One region of the Nocardiopsis tropica genome, then DNA from elsewhere that is predicted to be linked to it. Evidence: riboswitches for the same ligand, from Rfam matches in the RefSeq annotation. Region 1 holds a riboswitch; the other holds the start of a gene.
What was found. A riboswitch is a leader RNA that binds a small molecule or an ion and turns the genes downstream of it on or off. The one in region 1 is predicted to bind S-adenosylmethionine.
Positions count from the first base shown of each region.

Region 2: it holds a riboswitch for S-adenosylmethionine, as region 1 does, so the genes downstream of both, ACFQBR_RS01830 (aminotransferase class V-fold PLP-dependent enzyme) here and thrC (threonine synthase) in region 1, are expected to answer to the same signal.

Region 1 is NZ_JBHSUF010000019.1:40,912-44,310, forward strand. It holds gene ACFQBR_RS25935 (alpha,alpha-trehalose-phosphate synthase (UDP-forming)) at 1-1,296, opposite strand, end outside; SAM riboswitch class I at 1,600-1,741, shown strand; gene thrC (threonine synthase) at 1,755-3,014, shown strand; gene ACFQBR_RS25945 (ubiquitin-like small modifier protein 1) at 3,094-3,372, shown strand.
Region 2 is NZ_JBHSUF010000001.1:432,041-435,439, forward strand. It holds gene ACFQBR_RS01820 (CaiB/BaiF CoA transferase family protein) at 1-1,009, opposite strand, end outside; gene ACFQBR_RS01825 (DUF3870 domain-containing protein) at 1,017-1,400, opposite strand; SAM riboswitch class IV at 1,775-1,889, shown strand; gene ACFQBR_RS01830 (aminotransferase class V-fold PLP-dependent enzyme) at 1,950-3,320, shown strand.

The sequences.
Region 1 (3,399 bases):
CGTGTCGTAGGGGTTGACCAGCAGGGCGTGCCGCCCCAGCTCGTCGGCGGCGCCGGCCTCGCGCGAGAGCACCAGCACCGCGTCGCGCTCCGACAGCACCGGACCCTCCTTGGCCACCAGGTTCATGCCGTCCCGGGTCGGGTTGACCAGCAGGACGTCGGCCATCTGGAACGACGCCAGCGACCGCGGGTAGTCGTCGTTGACCTCCAGCACCAGCGGCGTCCACTCGGGGGTCGCGAACTCCTCGTTGATCTCCTTGGCGGTCCGCATCACCGCGTCGGTGTACTCGCGGTACTCGGGCACGTCCCCGCGGCTCGGGTAGGCGAACGCCAGGTGCGTCACCCGGCCCCGCCACTCCGGGTGGGAGGTCAGCAGCTCCCGGTACGCCTCCAGCCCGCGCACGATGTTCTTGGACAGCTCGGTGCGGTCCACCCGCACGATGAGCCGGGTGTCGCCGACGGCCTCCCGCAGGGTCTCGCCGCGCGCGGCCACGGCCGGCTCGGCGGCGCTCGCGCGCAGCCCCTCCTCGTCCGCGCCGAGCGCGTGCACGCCCACGCCGACCAGACGGCCGCCGTACTCCACGGTGCGCCGCGCGAAGTCCACCTCCGCGCGCAGGATCTCCGCGCAGCAGCGCAGGAACGCGTCCGCCCAGCGGGGGCTCAGGAAACCGAGCCGGTCCGCGCCGAGCATGCCCTCCAGCAGCTCGCGGGCGACGTGCCCGGGCAGCATCCGGAAGTACTCCGGCGGCGCCCACGGCGTGTGCGAGAAGTGCGCGATGCGCAGGTCGGGGCGGCGGGCGCGCAGGATGCGCGGCACCAGCGCCAGGTGGTAGTCCTGCACGGCCACGCGGGCGCCGTCCGCGGCGCCGGTGACCAGGGCCTCGGCGAACGCGTTGTTGTAGGCGGTGTAGTCGTCCCACTGCCGTCGGAACTCCGAGCCGAACGACGGCTTGTTCGGGATGTCGTACAGCATGTGCTGCACGAACCACAGGGTCGAGTTGGCGACCCCGGTGTAGGCGCCCTGGAAGGTCCGCTCGGGGATGTCCAGCATGTGGACCCGCATGCCGTCGAGGTCGTGCGCGCGGTCCAGCCGGGCCCCGGGCGCCTCCTCGGCCGCCCTCCTGTCGGCGTCGGACAGGGCGGCGCACACCCAGAGGCTGTCGATCTCCGTGGCGACGGAGATCATGCCGGACACGAGCCCTCCCCCGCCCCGGCGCTGTTCCAGCGAACCGTCGTCGCCGGTGGAGAAGGACACCGGTCCCCGGTTGGAGGCGATGAGGATCTGGGCCTTGTCCACGTGGTCGTCCTCTCGAAGGTGCGGATGGGCCGTCGCCGCCGCCGGGGCGGTCGGGCGCGGCCTGCGCGGAAGCGGATCGCACCTTATGTCTCGCCGGTCGACAGCCGCCCCAAACCCCTCGGGGGCCGACGGTGCCGGGCGTCACGCTCCCGAAACAGGCCACGCGCGCCCCGGCGCGCCGACCGGCGGCGTCTCAGCATGTGAGCGGGTTAGTGTTACCCGGATCACCAGCCGTGGAAAACCGGCCGACGAGTCCGTTACAGTGACCGTGCGGATCCGACAGGACCGCCCACAACTTCATATTGCTCATCCAGAGGGGTGGAGGGACCGGCCCTGCGAAGCCCCGGCAACCATCCCAGCACGCACTACTCACGAACCCGTGAGGCGGCTGGGGCAGGTGCCAACTCCGGCCTGGGGACAAGGTGTCCGCCAGGGAAGATGAGGGGAGACGCCTCGCCATGGCGATCACTGCCGCCGAACCCACCTCCGTCCGCGCCTTCGGCCCCGGAACCGCGCTCTCCTGTCGCGAATGCGGCCGGCGCTACGAACTCACCCCCAAGTTCGCCTGCGAGTTCTGCTTCGGCCCCCTCGAGGTGGCCTACGAGTTCGGTGACGTCACCCGCGCCGACATCGAGAGCGGCCCCAACAGCATCTGGCGCTACCGCTCCCTCCTCCCGGTCCCGGACAACGTGGCCGAGCTGCCCAACATGGCCCCCGGCCTGACCCCGCTGGTGAAGGCCGACCGCCTCGCCGCCGAGCTGGGCATCGACTCCCTGTACGTCAAGGACGACTCCGGCAACCCGACGCACTCCTTCAAGGACCGCGTGGTCGCCATCGCGGTCGAGGCGGCGCGCACCTTCGGCTTCACCACCCTGTCCTGCTCCTCCACGGGCAACCTGGCCGGCGCGGTCGGCGCCGCCGCCGCGCGCGCCGGGTTCGACTCCTGCGTGTTCATCCCCGCGGGGCTGGAGGAGGCCAAGGTCGTCATGGCCGCCGTCTACGGGGGCAAGGTCGTCGCCATCGACGGCAACTACGACGACGTCAACCGCTTCTGCTCCGAGCTGATCGGCGACCCGGCCGGCGAGGGCTGGGGATTCGTCAACGTCAACCTGCGCCCCTACTACGGCGAGGGCTCCAAGACGCTGGCCTACGAGATCGCCGAGCAGCTCGGCTGGCAGCTGCCGGAGCAGATCGTCGTCCCGATCGCCTCCGGCTCCCAGCTCACCAAGATCGACAAGGGCTTCCGGGAACTGGTCGAGCTCGGCCTGGTCGAGGACCGCCCGTACCGGATCTTCGGCGCCCAGGCCACGGGCTGCTCCCCGGTCGCGCAGGCCTGGGAGAAGGGCATCGACGTCATCCAGCCGGTCAAGCCCGACACCATCGCCAAGTCGCTGGCGATCGGCAACCCGGCGGACGGGCCGTACGTGCTCGACATCGCCCAGCGCACGGGCGGCTCCGTGGAGCACGTGGGCGACGACGAGATCGTCGACGCCATCAAGCTCCTCGCCCGCACCGAGGGCGTGTTCGCCGAGACGGCGGGCGGCGTCACCACGGGCGTGCTCCGCAAGCTGGTGCGCGAGGGCAGGCTCGACCCGAAGGCGCGGACCGTGGTGCTCAACACCGGGGACGGGCTCAAGACCCTCAACGCGGTGGACGCCGGCGTGACGGCCACGATCAAGCCGTCCCTGAGCGCGTTCGCCGACGCGGGCCTCGTCTGACCGCCGCTCCGCGAGCACAGTCCGTCCCGGCGGGGCCGTGCGACGGCCCGCCGACCACACCAGAAGGAAGAACACCGCCATGAGCGCCAGCGTCCGCGTCCCCACCATCCTGCGCACCTACACCGACGACGCCTCCGAGGTCGAGGCGAAGGGCAGCACCCTCGCCGAGCTCCTGGACGACCTGGAGGCCAACTACCCGGGCATCCGCGCCCGCATCCTCGACGACAACGGCAAGGTGCGCCGCTTCGTCAACGTGTACGTCGGAGACGAGGACGTGCGCTTCGAGAAGGGCCTCCAGACCGAGATCGCCGACGGCGCCAAGGTCTCCATCATCCCGGCCGTCGCCGGGGGCTGCTGACCGCTCGCCGCGCGCCGTCCCGGCGCC
Region 2 (3,399 bases), on a different contig from region 1:
CCCCGGCCCCGACCAGCAGGTCCATCCAGTGGTCGGCCGGCTCGGCGCGCAGGACGGCCGACAGCTCCCCCACCAGTTCGTCGCGGTGGGCCACGCGTCCCGGGTTGGTGGCGTAGCGCGGGTCCTCGGCCAGGTCGGGGCGGTCCAGTGCCCGGCACAGCCGCTGGTACAGGGCGTCGTTGCCGGCGGCGACCACGATCTCGGCGTCGGAGGCCGGGAAGACCTGGTAGGGCACGATCGTGGTGTGGGCGTTGCCGACACGGGCCGGCTCCGCCCCCGTCACGAGCGCCTGCTGTGTGAGGTTGACCAGGCCGGACAGCGTGGAGTTGATCAGCGACGCGCTGACGTTCTCGCCGCGGCCGGTCGCGCGGGCCCTCGTCAGCGCCCCGAGGATGCCGACGGCGGCGTTGAGCCCGGTCAGCACGTCGGTGAGGGCGACCCCCACCTTGCTCGCCGGCCCCTCGGCCGGGCCCGTGGTCGCCATCAGGCCGCTCTCGGCCTGCACGACGATGTCGAACCCGGGGCGGGCGGCCGGCTCGTGCTCCGGGCCGAAGCCGCTCACGGAGCAGTAGACGACGGCGGGGTTGCGCGCGCTCACCGCCTCGTAGCCGAGCCCGAGCCGGTCGATCACGCCGGGACGGAAGTTCTGGACGACCACGTCGGAGGACGCGCACAGCTCCTGGACGGCGGCCAGGCCCTCGGGGTCCTTCAGGTCCACGGCCAGGCTGCGCTTGTTGCGGTTCACCGACAGGAAGTAGGCGGCCTCGCCGGGGCCCCCGCCCCCGTCGGCGGGGCCCGCCCAGGGCGGGCCCCACGCCCGGGTGTCGTCGCCGCGGCCTGGCTGCTCGACCTTGACCACCTCCGCGCCCATGTCGGCGAGGAGCATGGTGGCGTACGGGCCCGCCAGGACGCGGGAGAGGTCGGCGACGCGCACCCCCGCCAGGGGCAGCGGGACGGCCGGGCCGGCGGGGTCGGGCGCGGGGCCCGCGCCGGATCGGATGTCTGTCACGGGGATGTCACTCCTCGGCGTCGGCGCCGCCGGGCAGCTGGTCGCCCTCCCGCAGCTGGTGGTAGGACTCCAGGCAGCGGCGCAGGGCCGTGGTCAGCGCGGCGCCGGACTGGCCGGCGTACCGCGTCTGCACCCGGCCGACCAGCTCGGCGATGTCCTCGGTGACCGAGGCCCCCTCGACCAGGGCGCGGAAGAAGTCCTTGCCCAGGTCGGTGAGCAGGGTGGTGTCCGCGGCGACGATGCGGCCGTCCGCGGTGTCCACGGCGAGGACGACGCCGAGCCGCTGGTACTGGGAATGGCTGGCCACGGAGTCGGGAAGACGGGCGTAGCCGGAGATGAGGACAACCCTGGGGTTGCGGAGAACCTGCTGGATACGGTCGTCGCCGTGCAACGGACACACCTCTCGCTCGCGGGCATGCGAAAACTCCAACGCTCTGGAGTCTCGCGCCTGGAGGGCGGCCGGGGGAAACCGGGCGCCCGCGGCGTGAGGGCAGGCACCCCAAGTATGTCCTGACCGGTTCGGCGGCTGTCAAGCGGGGCGCGGCCCGTACGGCGGACCCGCGGGGGCCGGCCCGTTCCGTACGCCCCCTCGGCCCCGCGCCCTCCGGAGCGGCCGTGAGCCTCGCACCCGGCCGCCCGTACGGATCGCTCCGCCGGTCCTCCCGCGTGGTCGGCCCTTGCACGCCCCGGTCCCGCCGGTGTGCGGCCCGGGCCACAGGGGATCCCCTGGTCCCTCCCGGGGCGCGTGTGCTAGCCTGCCTCGCAGGTCACGAGTACCAGCGCTAAGCCCCGGCTTGCTGGTCGGCAACCCTCCTTCCGCGGTGGGGTGCCCCGGGTGAGGACCAGGTCCCGACACGACCGTGTCGGACAAGCGCGGACCCCTGTGGTGTAGCCGTGACGGCGCCCCCGCGGGTCCCACGACCCGCAGAAGAGGTGCCCCATGACCGTCGTCAGCCCCATCCACACCGCGCGCTCGTTCCGTTCCGCCGCCCCGTCCGCACACCCCTCGGGCGGCGCCGCCGGGTGCACGGTCGTCGCCTCGGGCGAGGGCGTCCCCCTGGTCACCGGCGAGCGCGTGGAGTACGCGAACTTCGACTACGCCGCCAGCGCCCCCTGCCTGACCCCCGTCGCGGACGCCCTGGCCGACGCGCTGCCCTACTACGCGAGCGTGCACCGGGGCGCGGGCCACCACTCCCAGGTGAGCACCGACGCCTACGAGCGGGCCCGCCGCAGCGTCGCCCGCTTCCTCGGGGCCCGCTCGGAACCCGCCGACGCGGTGGTGTTCGTGCGGGGCACCACCGACGCCCTCAACCTCCTGGCCCGCTCCGTGCCGGAGGGCTGCACGGTCGTGGTGTTCGAGACCGAGCACCACGCAGCCCTCCTGCCCTGGGAGCACCCCGCCGCACGGGCCGGGAGAGTGGTCCGCCTGCCGCTGCCCGCCACCCCCGAGGCGGCCGTCGAGGCGGCCCGCACCGCGCTGCGGGAGTCCCCCGAGGGCCCCAGGCTCCTGTGCGTGACCGCCGCCTCCAACGTCACGGGCGAGATCTGGCCGGTCAGGGAACTGGTCGCGGCCGCGCACGCCGAGGGCGCCCGCGTGGTCGTGGACGCAGCCCAGTACGTGCCGCACCTGCCGTTCGGCCTGGAGGAGACCGGCGCCGACTACGTGGCGCTGTCCGCGCACAAGCTCTACGCGCCCTTCGGCTCCGGGGTGCTGGCCGGCCGCGCCGACTGGCTGCGCGAGGCCACCCCGTACCTGTCCGGGGGCGGCGCCACGCGCCTGGTCACCGAGCACGAGGTGGTGTGGAACGACCTCCCCGCGCGCCACGAGGCGGGCAGCCCCAACGTGCTCGGCGCCGTGGCCCTGGCCGCCGCCTGCGACACCCTCACCCCCGACGTACAGGGACTCCTGCACATCCGCGAGTCCGCTCTGCTGGAGCGGCTGCGCGCCGGGCTCGCCGACGTGGAGGGCGTCACCGAGCTGACCCTGTGGGGCGACGAGCACCCGAGGGTCGGCATCGTCTCGTTCACGGTGGACGGCCTGCCCGCCGACCTGCTGGCCGCGGCGCTTTCCGCCGAGCACGGCATCGGGGTGCGGGACGGGCTCTTCTGCGCCCACCCGCTCACCCGGCACCTGCTGCCCGAGGGCCACGCCCAGGCGGTCCGGGCGAGCCTGGGGATCGGGACGACCCCGGAGCACGTGGACCGGCTCGTCGGCGCGATCGCCGACCTGGTCGCCCACGGGCCGGCCTGGGAGTACGCCGACTGCGACGGCCGACTGGCCCCGGTCCCGGACCCGCGCAACGTGCTCTGACGCCGGAGCGGAGCCCGGAAGGAGGCGCCCCGGCGGCCGGCAGGCCGCCGGGGCGCGACCGTGCCCGGCACCGCGGGCC